3 regions of the Streptomyces sp. NPDC002133 genome follow, and region 1 is predicted to be linked to each of the others. Evidence: riboswitches for the same ligand, from Rfam matches in the RefSeq annotation. Region 1 holds a riboswitch; each other region holds the start of a gene.

Region 1 (4,558 bases):
GCGCAGCGGCGAGCCGGACGGGCCGGCCGGGACGAAGCCGCCGTTCAGCGCGTGGACGCTGTTGTCGAGTTCGTCGGTCGTGGCGGACAGGCGCGGGACGACCTGGCGGGCCGCGAAATCGAGGATGTCGGCGACGGCCGGTCCGTGCCCGTCGGCCACGGTGGCGACGGCGGCCGGGTTCCAGTCCGCCGCCTCCATCGCCTCGACCAGCGCGCGGGCCGTGGCCTCCGCCTCGTCGGCGGTCGTGCGGGTCGCGGCGGACTCGTCGAGGCCGAGGGCCTCGCGCAGTCCGGGCAGGGCCTGGGTGCCGCCCCAGATCTGGCGGGCGCGCAGGATCGAGAGGACCAGGTTGACCCGCTCGGGGCCGGTCGGCGCGCCGCCGAGTACGTGCAGACCGTCGCGGATCTGAGCGTCCTTGACCTCGCACAGCCAGCCGTCGACGTGGAGCAGGAAGTCGTCGAAGCCGTCGTCGTCGGGGCGGTCGTCCAGGCCGAGGTCGTGGTCGAGCCTGGCGGCCTGGATCAGCGTCCAGATCTGGGCCCGGATGGCGGGCAGCTTCGCCGGGTCCATGGAGGAGATCTGCGCGTACTCGTCGAGCAGTTGCTCCAGGCGTGCGATGTCGCCGTACGAGTCGGCGCGGGCCATCGGCGGCACGAGATGGTCGATGAGCGTGGCGTGCGCCCGGCGCTTGGCCTGGGTGCCCTCGCCCGGGTCGTTGACCAGGAACGGATAGACGAGCGGCAGGTCGCCGAGCGCCGCGTCGGGCGCGCAGGCGGCGGACAGGCCGGCGTTCTTGCCGGGCAGCCACTCCAGGTTGCCGTGCTTGCCGAGGTGGATCATCGCGTCGGCGCCGAAGCCGCCGTCGTCCTCCGCGGCCGCGATCCAGCGGTAGGCGGCGAGGTAGTGGTGCGAGGGCGGCAGATCGGGGTCGTGGTAGATCGCGATCGGGTTCTCACCGAAGCCGCGCGGGGGCTGGATGAGGATCAGCAGGTTGCCGCGCCGCAGGGCGGCCAGCACGATGTCGCCCTCCGGGTTGCGGGAGCGGTCCAGGAACATCTCGCCCGGCGCCGGGCCCCAGTGCTGCTCCACGTGCTCGCGCAGCTCCTGCGGGAGCCTGGCGTACCAGCGCCTGTAGTCGTCCGCCGGGATACGGACCGGGTTGCGGGCGAGCTGTTCGTCGGTGAGCCAGTCCCGGTCGTGGCCGCCCGCCTCGATGAGCGCGTGGATCAGCTCGTCGCCGTCGCCGGAGACAAGGCCGGGGATCTCCTCCGTGCCGAAGTCGTAGCCCTCGTCGCGGAGCCGGCGCAGCAGGGCGACGGCGGACGCGGGGGTGTCGAGGCCGACGGCGTTGCCGATGCGGGAGTGCTTCGTCGGGTACGCGGACAGGACGAGCGCGAGGCGCTTGTCGGCGTTCGGGATGTGGCGCAGCCGCGCGTGCCGTACGGCGATCCCGGCGACGCGGGCCGCGCGCTCGGCGTCGGCGACGTACGCGGGCAGGCCGTCCTCGTCGATCTCCTTGAAGGAGAACGGGACGGTGATGAGGCGGCCGTCGAACTCGGGGACCGCGACCTGGCTCGCGGCGTCCAGCGGGGACAGGCCCTCGTCGCTCTCCTCCCACGTGCTGCGCGACCCGGTCAGGCACAGCGCCTGCAGGACGGGCACGTCGAGCGCGGCGAGCGCGCCCGCGTCCCAGGACTCGTCGTCGCCGCCGGCCTGTGCCTCGGCGGGCCTGGTGCCGCCCGCGGCGAGGACGGTGGTGACGATGACGTCGGCGCCTCGGAGCCGGTCCAGCAGCTCGGGTTCGGGGGCGCGGAGCGAGGCGACGTAGAGGGGAAGGGCCTGACCGCCCGCGTCCTCGACGGCGTCGCACAGGGCGCCGACGAAGGCGGTGTTGCCGCTCATGTGGTGGGCGCGATAGTAGAGGACCGCGACCGTGGGGCCGGTCGTGCTGCGCGGGGTGCGGTCGAGGGGGCCCCAGGTGGGGGCGGGCGCCGGCGGCTCGAAGCCGTGGCCGGTGAGCAGGACCGTGTCGGAGAGGAACCGGGCGAGCTGCTCCAGGTTGGCCGGCCCGCCGTGCGCGAGGTAGGCGTGCGCCTCGGCCGCGATGCCGATGGGGACGGTGGAGGCCTCCATCAGCTGAGCGTCGGGGGCCTGTTCGCCGGTGAGGACCACCACGGGCCGCTCCTGCGCGAGCAGGGCGTCGATCCCCTCCTGCCAGGCACGGATACCACCGAGGAGGCGTACGACGACGAGGTCCGTGCCGTCGAGCAGCCCGGGCAGCTCCTCCTGCGCAAGGCGGGAGGGGTTGGCGAAGCGGTAGTCGACCGGGCCTGCGGCCGCGCGGGCGCTGAGCAGGTCCGTGTCGGAGGTCGACAGCAGCAGGATCGTGGGCGTCGCCAGGGGCGTCGTCGCGTGCGTCATCGCGTGCGCAGGCCTTCCTCGGGGTTTCCGCGCCCCGGGTGGTCGTCGTCGGCGGGAGTTCCTGACTCACCCGGCCTCCGTGTCGAGGCCCGGTTCACAGTGGCGGGACCGCGCCGGATTCTCACCGGGCTTCCTCCCTAGGGTCCTGGGACCCTGTGCCGTCTGCATAGTAGAGGCTGCCCGCTGCCGCCGGGGCGGTCACCTCGGAGGAGCTCGAAGGACGCGGGCGGGGACGTGGGAAGGACGTGGGTATGCTCGCCGCCATGCCGCCGACACCACCAACACCCCCGGACCGGGGCGAAACCCGCATACGGGACCGAGGCGATGCCTGCCCGGGTGCGTTGCGGCTGCATACGGCCGACGACGGCGGACTGGCCCGACTCCGGGTACCCGCAGGTGTTCTGACAGCTCGTCAGGTCGATGTCCTGGCCGCGTCCGCGGAGGCGCTGGGCGACGGTGCGCTGAGCATCACCTCGCGCGGGAACGTGGAGCTGCGCGGCCTCGGCGAGGGCTGCGGGGCAGAACTCGCAGCGCTGCTCCGGAAGACCGGGCTGCTTCCCTCCGACAGCCATGAGCGGGTACGGAACGTGGTGGCGTCGCCGCTCGCCGGACTCGACGGACTCGGCTGTGCCGACGTGCAGTTGTGGGCACGCGAACTGGACGAACTGCTGTGCGCGAGCGACTGGGCGGCCGGGCTTTCGGGGCGTTTCCTGTTCGCGCTGGACGACGGGCGCGGGGATGTGGCGGGGCTCGGTGCGGATGTGACCTTGCTCGCAGAGCCGGGAGGTGCGGCGGTCCTGCGCGTCGGGCCGCAGGCCTTCCGCGTCCGCACCGCTGACGCACCGCGTGCCGCCCTCGCCGCGGCCGAGGCGTTCCTCGCCGCGGCGAACGCGGCGGGCACGGGGGCGTGGCGGGTGCGGGAGCTGCCCGCGGGTCGGGACGTGGCGTTGGGGGCGTATCTGGAGGCGGCGGGTGTCGCGGCGGAGCTCTTCCCGTTCGGAGCCCGTCCGGCGCTCGAGGACGGACATCCCGCGGGCCCCCTCCCCGGGGTCGCCCAAGGGGCCGAAGGCTGGGCGCTGTCGGTCGGAGCGCCGCTCGGACGGCTCACCGTCCGCCAGGTGCGGGCGCTGCTGCCCGCGCCCGGGGGCGAGGTACGGCTCACTCCGTGGCGCGGGGTCGTCGTGCCCGGCTTCGCGGATCGCGACGCGGCCGATGCGCGGCTCGCCGCACTCACGCGGGCGGGGTTCGTCACCGGCCCCGACTCCGCCTGGTACGGCGTCGGCGCCTGCACCGGCCGGCCCGGGTGCGCCAAGTCCCTGTCCGACGTACGGGCGGACGCGGCGCCGGGCGGCCGGGGCGGCGGCCTGCCCGTGTACTGGTCCGGCTGCGAGCGGCGCTGCGGGCATCCCCACGGGGCGTACGTGGACGTGGTTGCGACGGGCGGCGACCGCTACGAGGTGAACGGCTCGCCCGTCACCCGAACTGCACTGGCCGACGCCGTGACGGCGGCGTCACGTACGAGGAAATGAGCGACAGCACCGTGTTCGACTACGAGAAGGACGGCGCGGAGATCTACCGCCAGTCCTTTGCCACCATCCGCGCCGAGGCCGACCTCTCCGCGCTCCCGGCCGACGTCAGCCAGGTCGCGGTGCGGATGATCCACGCCTGCGGCATGGTCGACCTCGTCCGCGATCTCGCCTACTCGCACGCCGTGGTGGCCCGCGCCCGCGAGGCCCTGCGCGCCGGCGCACCCATCCTGTGCGACGCCCGGATGGTCGCCAGCGGCGTCACCCGCAAGCGGCTGCCCGCCGACAACGAGGTGATCTGCACGCTCTCCGACCCGTCCGTGCCGGCACTCGCCGCCGAGCTCGGAACGACCCGGAGCGCCGCTGCCCTCGAACTGTGGCGCGACCGCCTCGAAGGCTCGGTCGTCGCCGTGGGCAACGCGCCCACCGCACTCTTCCGGCTCCTGGAGATGATCGAGGAGGGCGCGCCCCGTCCGGCGGCCGTCATCGGCGTCCCGGTCGGCTTCATAGGCGCCGCCGAGTCCAAGGAAGCGCTCGCCGGGCACAACAGCGGCATCGAACACCTCGTGGTACGCGGGCGGCGCGGCGGAAGCGCCATGGCCGCGGCGGCG
Region 2 (4,558 bases), on a different contig from region 1:
AGGGAGCCGCGTACGCGGCGCTGTCAGCGGGACTGGCCGTAGGTCCGGAGCTTGTCGCGCACCTCGTCGAGCTGGGCGGGCGAGAGCAGGGACGGCTCCCGGCCGGGGACGGAGCTCGCGGTGAGCCAGACCCGGCACATCCACTCCAGCTGGGCCGTCCGGTCGTATGCCTGGTCGAGCGAGGCTCCGTACGTGACGGTCCCGTGGTTCCGGAGGAGACAGCCCGTGCGGTCCGTGAGGGCCCGGAGCATGTTCGAGGCCAGCTCGTCCGTCCCGTAGAGGGCGTACGGGGCGACACGGACGGGGCCGCCGAGGGCCGCAGCCATGTAGTGGATCAGCGGCAGCTCGGTGACCAGGGTGGAGACGGCGGTGGCGTGCACGGCATGGGTGTGCACGACGGCCGTCGCGTCCGTGGCGCGGTAGATCTCCAGATGCAGCGGCAGCTCGCTGGTGGGGGTGAGCTCGCCGAGCAGCTGCCGCCCGTCGAGGCCGACGGCGACGGGGGCATGCGCGCCGAGCCGGTCGTAGGGCACTCCGCTCGGGGTGACCAGGACCAGCTCGCCGTCGTCCGTGGAGACCCGTACGGAGACATTGCCCGAGGTCCCGACGACGAGTCCGTCCACCGCGGTTCTGAGGGCGGTGGCCACGAGGTCCGCCCAGGCGTGCCCGACCACGTCCTGCCGCTGGTCCTGCCGCTGCTCGCGTCGCTGGTCGTTCCGCTGGTCCCGCCCCGGTGCCTGTCCCTGCTGCCTGGTCATGCGGTGATCCTTTCAGGGCATGCGACGCGAGCAGCGGCAGGAGCCCTCCGAGCGGCCGGGAGTGACCAGGATCTCCTCGGCGGATCGGCGGCCCGGCTGCTCGCCCGCGAAACGCTGCAATGGACCGGTTTCTTCCACTCCTTCCCTTTGCAGGCGGAGTGGGCACATCCCCTTGGGACACCGCACCGCCCGCCTCAGTTCACCTTCCGTTCATCCAGGTTGCCTACGGTCGGCGAGCCACTGACATCCAAAAGAAGCCTGGGTAAATGGAAAACATCACGCTTCTGCTCGGGATCGTGATCGTCACCGCTCTCGTGTTCGATTTCACGAACGGTTTCCACGACACAGCCAACGCGATGGCGACGACCATCTCGACAGGCGCGCTCAAGCCCAAGACGGCGGTGGCCATGTCCGCCGTGCTGAATCTTGTCGGCGCATTCCTGTCCGTTGAGGTCGCCAAGACGATCTCCGGCGGGATCATCAACGAAGAAGGCATACGCACCGAAGTGATCTTCGCGGCGCTCGTCGGCGCCATTCTGTGGAACCTCTTCACCTGGCTGCTGGGCCTGCCGTCCAGCTCCTCGCACGCACTCTTCGGCGGTCTCATCGGCGCCGCCGTGATGTCCGCCGGTTTCTCCGCCGTCAACGGCGGGACCATCGTCACCAAGGTCCTGATCCCGGCCGTCGCCGCGCCGCTCGTGGCGGGCCTCGCGGCGCTCTTCGCGACGAAGCTGACGTACAGGATCGGCGCCAAGGCCGACGACAAGGCCACGTCCAAGGGCTTCCGCGCCGGCCAGATCGCCTCGGCCGGACTCGTCTCCCTCGCCCACGGCACCAACGACGCGCAGAAGACCATGGGTGTCATCACCCTGGCCCTGGTCACCGGCGGCGTCCTCGCCCCCGGCTCGAACCCCCCGATGTGGGTCATCGTTTCCGCCGGTGTGGCGATCGCCCTCGGTACGTACCTGGGCGGCTGGCGCATCATCCGCACCATGGGCAAGGGCCTGACCGATCTCCAGCCGCAGCAGGGCTTCGCCGCCCAGACCAGCGCCGCGACGGTGATCCTGGCCTCCTCGCACCTCGGCTTCTCGCTCTCCACCACCCAGTCCTGCTCCGGCGCCGTGATGGGCGCGGGCCTCGGCCGCAAGGGCGGCGTGGTCCGCTGGTCCACCGCCACCCGGATGTTCGTCGCCTGGGGTCTGACACTGCCGGCCGCCGCGGCCGTGGGCGCCGCCGCCGAGTTCCTGGCCGGCCAGGGCGCCTGGGGCATCGCCGCCGTCGCGCTGCTGCTGATCGCGGGCTCGGGTGTGATCTGGTCGCTCTCGCGCCGCAAGCCGGTCGACCACACCAATGTCACCGACGACGAGACCGGCGCGAACGGCACCGAGGCCGGGGCCGGTTCGCTGGACGGTCTCAAGGTCACCATCCCCGCGCCGGCCGCTCCCGCGGCCGGCGGTGAGCCCGCCCCCGCACCCGCCGCCACGGTGTAAGGAAGTAACGAACAGCATGAAGATCGACTGGGCAGCTCTCGGCTCCGTCTTCGGCGTGAGCCTCGTCGTCACCGTCGCCCTGGTGGGCCTGTTCACCCTGGGCATCGTGGGCCTCGCCAAGCAGCAAGCCGCCTCCGCGCAGGGTGGTTCGGGCGGTTCCGCGGCCCTCGCCCGCACGGGCGCCTACGCCTGCTTCGCGCTGTGCGCCGGGGCCGTGGCGTACGGGATCCATCTGATCGTCGTCTGACAGCCGGCGCATTCTCGTCACAGGGGCCGGACACACCTTCGAGTGCGTCCGGCCCCTGTCGTACGTCGGACTCGCGGCAGGACACCGCTGTGGGACTGCGCACACTGTCCCGCCGCAGGTCAAGGGCGAGTTGACGGGTGTTCGCGGCCGTGGTGGACTTCCGGAGCCATTTACGGCGGCAGCAGAGGAAGCCGGTGCGAATCCGGCGCGGTCCCGCCACTGTCACGGGTGCACTCCACTCCCGGAGCCAGGAACTCTCACCGCCGGTCACGTCGAGCCAGGGCGCGGACCCTGAGTGAGGACGAACATGCGTGCAGAGCGGACCTTTGCATGCGGTGCAGCTGCCGGACTCGCCGGCGACCTGCTCTTCGGCGATCCGCGCCGAGGACATCCGGTCGCCGCGTTCGGCCGGGCCGCCGCTGCCGTCGAACGGGTGCTGTGGCGCGACCACCGCGGCTGGGGCGCCGTGCACACCGTCGTGTGCGCCGGGGGCGCGATCGCGGCGGGTGCGCTGGCCGCTGCTTCCGTGCGCCGTTCCCGTACGGCGTCCATCGCGCTGACCGCCGCGGCCACCTGGGCCGTCGTCGGCGGTACGTCGCTGGGGCGGGAGGCCCGGGCGATCGGCGGGGCGCTGGCGGCCGGCGACATCGAGGTCGCCCGGGAGCGGCTGCCGCATCTGTGCGGGCGCGACCCTCAAGCGCTGGACGGCCCAGGGATCGCCCGCGCGGTCGTCGAGTCCGTCGCCGAGAACACCTCCGACGCCGTCGTCGGCGCACTCGTGTGGGGTGCGCTCGGCGGAGTTCCCGGGCTGGTGGGCTTCCGTGCCGTGAACACGCTGGACGCGATGGTGGGTCACAAGTCGCCACGCCACCGCCGGTACGGCTGGGCCTCGGCGCGGCTCGACGACGCCGCCGGCTGGCCTGGCGCCCGCCTCACCGCCGCACTCGCGGTGCTCGCCGGCGGCGACCCCCGCGGTGCCGTACGGGCCTGGCGCGCCGACGCCGCGAAGCACCCGAGCCCCAACGCGGGCCCGGTGGAGGCGTCGTTCGCGGGGGCGCTCGGCGTACGGCTCGGCGGCACGCTGTCGTACGCCGGACGGGTCGAGCACCGCCCCGTGCTCAACAGCGGCGGCCGGGCCGTCGAGGTCACGGACATCGAGCGTGCGGTGCGGCTGTCGAGGCGCGTGGGGCTGCTGGCACTCGTGGCGTGCGCGGGCGCGCGGGCGGCCGCCGGGGCCCTGAAGGGGATGAAGGGGAGGCGTGCATGAGCGGGCGCGGACTGCTGGTCGCCGGAACCACGTCGGACGCCGGCAAGAGCGTCGTCACGGCCGGGATCTGCCGGTGGCTGGTGCGCCAGGGCGTGAAGGTCGCGCCTTTCAAGGGACAGAACATGTCCCTCAACTCCTTTGTGACCCGCGAGGGTGCGGAGATCGGCCGGGCGCAGGCCATGCAGGCGCAGGCGGCGCGCGTGGAGCCGTCGGCGCTGATGAACCCGGTGCTGCTGAAACCCGGCAGCGACCGCTCCAGCCAGGTCGTCCTGATGGGCAGGCCGGTGGGCGAACTGAGCGCGCGCGGCTACCACGGGGGCAGGCAGCAGGCACTCTTCGAGCCGGTCATGGAGTGCCTGGAGAAGTTGCGGAGCACGTACGACGCCGTCATCTGCGAGGGCGCGGGCAGCCCCGCCGAGATCAACCTGCGCCGCACCGACATCGTCAACATGGGCATCGCACGGGCCGCGCGTTTCCCGGTGCTGGTGGTCGGGGACATCGACCGGGGCGGGGTCTTCGCGCAGTTCTTCGGTACGACGGCGCTGCTCGCCCGGGAGGACCAGGAGCTGATCGCGGGCTACCTCGTCAACAAGTTCCGGGGCGATGTGACGCTGCTGGAACCGGGGTTGGACATGCTGCACGGGCTGACCGGCCGGCGGACGTACGGCGTCCTGCCGTACGCGCACGGCCTCGGCATCGACGAGGAGGACGGGCTGCGCGTGTCCCTGCGGGGCGCGGTCAGGGAGTCCGTGGTCGCCCCGCCGGCCGGTGAGGACGTGCTGCGGGTCGCGGTGTG
Region 3 (4,558 bases), on a different contig from region 1:
GGAGCTGGGCCAGTGGGGTTACGCCACGCTGGCGCTCGGCTCGGCGCTCGCGCTCTTCATGTATCCGCACTCGATCACGGCGACGCTGTCCTCGCGCAGCCGTGAGGTGATCAGGCGCAACACGACGATCCTGCCGCTGTACTCGCTGATGCTGGGGCTGCTGGCGCTGCTCGGCTTCATGGCGATCGCTGCCGGGGTGAAGGTGACCAACGGTCAGCTCGCCATCCCGCAGCTGTTCGAGAACATGTTCCCCGACTGGTTCGCGGGTGTGGCCTTCGCGGCCATCGGCATCGGCGCGCTGGTGCCGGCAGCGATCATGTCGATCGCCGCGGCGAATCTCTTCACGCGGAACATCTACAAGGACTTCCTGAAGCCGGACGCGACACCTGCGCAGGAGACCAAGGTGTCGAAGCTGGTGTCGCTGCTGGTGAAGGTGGGTGCGCTGGCCTTCGTCCTGACAATGGACAAGACGGTCGCCATCAACTTCCAGCTGCTGGGCGGCATCTGGATCCTGCAGACCTTCCCGGCGCTGGTCGGCGGCCTCTTCACACGGTGGTTCCACCGCTGGGCGCTGATCGCGGGCTGGGCGGCCGGCATGCTGTACGGCACGATGGCGGCGTACGGGGTCGCGAGCCCCACGCAGAAGCACTTCGGTGGGTCGTCGGCGGAGATTCCCGGGATCGGGGAGATCGGCTACATCGGTCTGACGGCCTTTGTGCTGAACGTGGTGGTCACGGTCGTCCTGACGTTCGTGCTGCGTGCGGTGAAGGCGCCAGACGGGGTCGACGAGACGTCCCCGGAGGACTACACGGCGGACGCGGGGGACGCGGGTGTGAAGGCGGAGCTCCCCACGGTCGGCGCGAGCACGCACTGACCCACGGAAAGCTCTCGTCCGCGATCGGCGCAGGCTCGGTGAGCCTGCGCCGATCGCCGTCTCACGGCGGGGGCCTCTACGCGCGCCCGTGCGCGCCCGGGCCGACGTCGTCGCCGTGAGGAAGACTGCCGGCATGGACTTCATCATCAGGCGCGCGGAGCCCGCCGAGTACGAGACGCTCGGGGCGATCACGGCGGAGGCGTACCTCGGGGACGGGCTGCTCGACTTCGGGGAGGACGACGAGTACCTGCACACCTTGCGGGACGTGGCGGCGCGCGTCGAGGACGCCGAGGTACTGGTCGCCGTTGAGGCGCAGGGACGGGTGCTGGGCGGGGTGACCTTCGTCGTGTCCGGCGGCCCGTGGGCCGACATCGCCCGCGAGGGCGAGGCCGAGTTCCGGATGCTCGCCGTGGCCAGGGAGGGCCGCGGCAAGGGCGCCGGCGAGGCGCTCGTCCGGGCGTGCGTCGACCGGGCACTGGTCACCGACGGGTGCGTGCGGCTCGTCCTGTCCACGCAGCCCTCGATGCACACCGCGCACCGCATCTACGAGCGCCTGGGCTTCGTACGGACCCCCGAGCGGGACTGGGAGCCGGTCCCCGGGCTGGCCCTGCTGACGTACGCCCTGGAGCTCCGTCCGACGCCGTGACACAACATGTGGTGGGTGACGCAACTCCCCGCCCCCACATGTATGCTCATGCTCGCTGTCGCCGCAGGGGAATCCGGTGCGAACCCGGAACTGTCCCGCAATGGTGTGCCGGCGCGCATGTGTGCGCGCCTGCGAGTCCAAGGACCTGCCGACGGTGCGCCCGGACCGTCCGGCCCGGGTGCCCAAACGTCCGGGCCTCGCGGAAAAGGCCGGTGGACGCGGCGCACCTGCCCCCACAGGCGTGCGCCCGTGCCCCGAGCGCCCCGCCGGCCCCGAGCCGAGCGAGGGAGAGCACCCCGTGACCATCGCGCCGCCCGATCCTGCTTCAGTGCAGCGTGCAGACAAAGCCGATGGGCCAGGCACCGCGCTGCTGCGGACCCTGACCGGCCTCACCGCCGACCTCCCCGACACCGACCCGGGCCGGGTCGCCGCCGCCGCGCTCCGCGGCCGGCAGGCGGGCTCGGACGAGGCCGAGCTGCGGGATCTCGCGACCGAGGCGGCCGCGGGGCTGATCTCCGAGGACCCGGCGTACTCGCGGCTCGCGGCCCGGCTGCTGAGCCTCACCATCACGGAGGAGGCGACCTCACAGGGGGCGACCGCCTTCTCCGACTCCATCGCCGTGGGCCACCGCGAGGGCCTGATCGCAGACCGGACCGCCGCGTTCGTACGCACCCACTCCGCCCGGCTCGACGCGCTGATCGACGGCGCCGCGGACGACCGCTTCGGCTACTTCGGTCTGCGCACTCTCTACAGCCGCTACCTCCTGCGGCACCCGATCGCACGCAAGGTCATCGAGACGCCGCAGCAGTTCATGCTGCGCGTGGCCACCGGGCTCGCCGAGGACGACTCGGTCCGCGCCCTCGACGAAGTCGCCGCGCTCTACGGGCTGATGAGCCGGCTCGACTATCTGCCCTCGTCCCCCACGCTCTTCAACTCCGGCACCCGCCACCCGCAGATGTCGTCGTGCTATCTGCTGGATTCCCCGCTCGACGAGCTCGACTCCATCTACGACCGCTACCACCAGGTCGCGCGGCTCTCGAAGCACGCGGGCGGCATCGGCCTCTCGTACTCCCGTATCCGCTCCCGCGGTTCGCTGATCCGCGGCACCAACGGCCACTCCAACGGCATCGTGCCGTTCCTGCGGACCCTCGACTCGTCGGTCGCCGCCGTGAACCAGGGCGGCCGCCGCAAGGGCGCGGCCTGCGTCTACCTGGAGACCTGGCACGCGGACATCGAGGAGTTCCTGGAACTGCGCGACAACACGGGCGAGGAGGCGCGCCGTACGCACAACCTCAACCTCGCGCACTGGATCCCCGACGAGTTCATGCGCCGGGTGAACGGGGACGCCGACTGGTCCCTCTTCTCCCCGGCCGATGTGCCCGACCTCGTGGACCTGTGGGGCGACGACTTCGACGCCGCGTACCGGAAGGCGGAGTCGGCAGGCCTCGCCCGCAGGACCATTCCGGCACGCGACCTCTACGGCCGCATGATGCGCACCCTCGCGCAGACCGGCAACGGCTGGATGACCTTCAAGGACGCCTCCAACCGGACCGCCAACCAGACCGCCGAGCCCGGCACGGTCGTGCACTCCTCCAACCTCTGCACCGAGATCATCGAGGTCACGAACGACGGCGAGACGGCCGTCTGCAACCTCGGCTCGGTCAACCTGGGCGCCTTCGTCACCCCGGCCGGTGACATCGACTGGGAGCGGCTCGACGAGACCGTCCGCACGGCCGTGACCTTCCTCGATCGGGTCGTCGACATCAACTTCTACCCGACCGAGCAGGCGGGCCGCTCCAACGCCAGGTGGCGCCCGGTGGGCCTCGGCGCGATGGGCCTCCAGGACGTCTTCTTCAAGCTCCGGCTGCCCTTCGACTCGGCGGAGGCGAGGGCCCTCTCCACGCGCCTCTCCGAGCGGATCATGCTGGCGGCGTACGAGGCGTCGTGCGAACTCGCCGAGCGCAACGGCCCGCTGCCCGCCTGGGAGCGGACGCGCGCCGCGCGCGGAGTGCTGCACCCCGACCACTACGACGTCGAGCTCACCTGGCCCGAGCGCTGGGCGGCGCTGCGCGGGCGGATCGCGACCAGCGGCATGCGCAACTCCCTCCTCCTCGCGATCGCGCCGACCGCGACCATCGCTTCGATCGCGGGCGTGTACGAGTGCATCGAGCCCCAGGTCTCCAATCTCTTCAAGCGCGAGACGCTGTCCGGTGAGTTCCTGCAGGTCAACTCCTATCTGGTGGACGACCTGAAGAAGCTCGGCGTCTGGGACGCGCAGACCCGGGAGGCGCTGCGCGACTCCAGCGGCTCGGTGCAGGGCCTCAACTGGATCCCGGCGGACGTGCGGGAGCTGTACCGCACGGCGTGGGAGATCCCGCAGCGCGGCCTGATCGACATGGCCGCGGCCCGCACCCCGTTCCTGGACCAGTCGCAGTCGCTGAACCTCTTCATGGAGACGCCGACCATCGGCAAGCTCAGCTCGATGTACGCGTACGCCTGGAAGCAGGGCCTGAAGACGACGTACTACCTGCGCTCCCGCCCGGCGACCCGCATCGCCCGCGCCGCATCCGGCGCGAAGCCGGTGGCCACCACCGTCCCCCAGCAGCAGGCCGCCCCCGACGCCGACGCGATCGCCTGCTCCCTTGAGAACCCCGAGTCCTGCGAGGCCTGCCAGTAATGTCCCACCCGTCGCCCGCCCCCCACCCCTCGACGACGGCGCTTCGCGCCGACACCTCCCGGATTCCGAAGAATCTGCTGGACCCGGGCTTCGAACTGACGCTCCGTCCGATGCGCTACCCGGACTTCTACGAGCGCTACCGGGACGCCATCAAGAACACCTGGACCGTGGAGGAGGTCGACCTCCACTCCGACGTCGCCGACCTCGCCAAGCTCTCGCCCGGCGAGCAGCACATGATCGGCCGGCTCGTGGCCTTCTTCGCGACCGGCGACTCGATCGTCGCGAACAACCTCGTGCTGACGCTCTACAAGCACATCAACTCCCCCGAGGCGCGGTTGTATCTCTCCCGCCAGCTCTTCGA

Evidence for each region. Region 1 has a riboswitch for cobalamin ahead of cobN (cobaltochelatase subunit CobN). Riboswitches for the same ligand answer to the same signal wherever they lie in the genome.
Region 2: linked by a shared signal. The riboswitch ahead of ABT078_RS08445 (cobalamin biosynthesis protein) and the one ahead of cobN (cobaltochelatase subunit CobN) in region 1 are both predicted to bind cobalamin.
Region 3: linked by a shared signal. The riboswitch ahead of ABT078_RS28175 (ribonucleoside-diphosphate reductase subunit alpha) and the one ahead of cobN (cobaltochelatase subunit CobN) in region 1 are both predicted to bind cobalamin.

Annotation. Positions count from the first base shown of each region.
Region 1 covers NZ_JBEOXF010000013.1:55,226-59,783, reverse strand. Annotated here, with positions in the region: gene cobN (cobaltochelatase subunit CobN) at 1-2,421, opposite strand, end outside; cobalamin riboswitch at 2,459-2,595, opposite strand; gene ABT078_RS16235 (ferredoxin-like domain-containing protein) at 2,673-3,950, shown strand; gene ABT078_RS16230 (precorrin-8X methylmutase) at 3,947-4,558, shown strand, end outside.
Region 2 covers NZ_JBEOXF010000005.1:64,188-68,745, forward strand. Annotated here, with positions in the region: gene ABT078_RS08430 (class II aldolase/adducin family protein) at 24-758, opposite strand; gene ABT078_RS08435 (inorganic phosphate transporter) at 1,025-2,248, shown strand; gene ABT078_RS08440 (hypothetical protein) at 2,265-2,495, shown strand; cobalamin riboswitch at 2,632-2,771, shown strand; gene ABT078_RS08445 (cobalamin biosynthesis protein) at 2,803-3,762, shown strand; gene ABT078_RS08450 (cobyric acid synthase) at 3,759-4,558, shown strand, end outside.
Region 3 covers NZ_JBEOXF010000037.1:29,442-33,999, reverse strand. Annotated here, with positions in the region: gene mctP (monocarboxylate uptake permease MctP) at 1-874, shown strand, start outside; gene ABT078_RS28180 (GNAT family N-acetyltransferase) at 1,008-1,520, shown strand; cobalamin riboswitch at 1,563-1,687, shown strand; gene ABT078_RS28175 (ribonucleoside-diphosphate reductase subunit alpha) at 1,819-4,197, shown strand; gene ABT078_RS28170 (ribonucleotide-diphosphate reductase subunit beta) at 4,197-4,558, shown strand, end outside.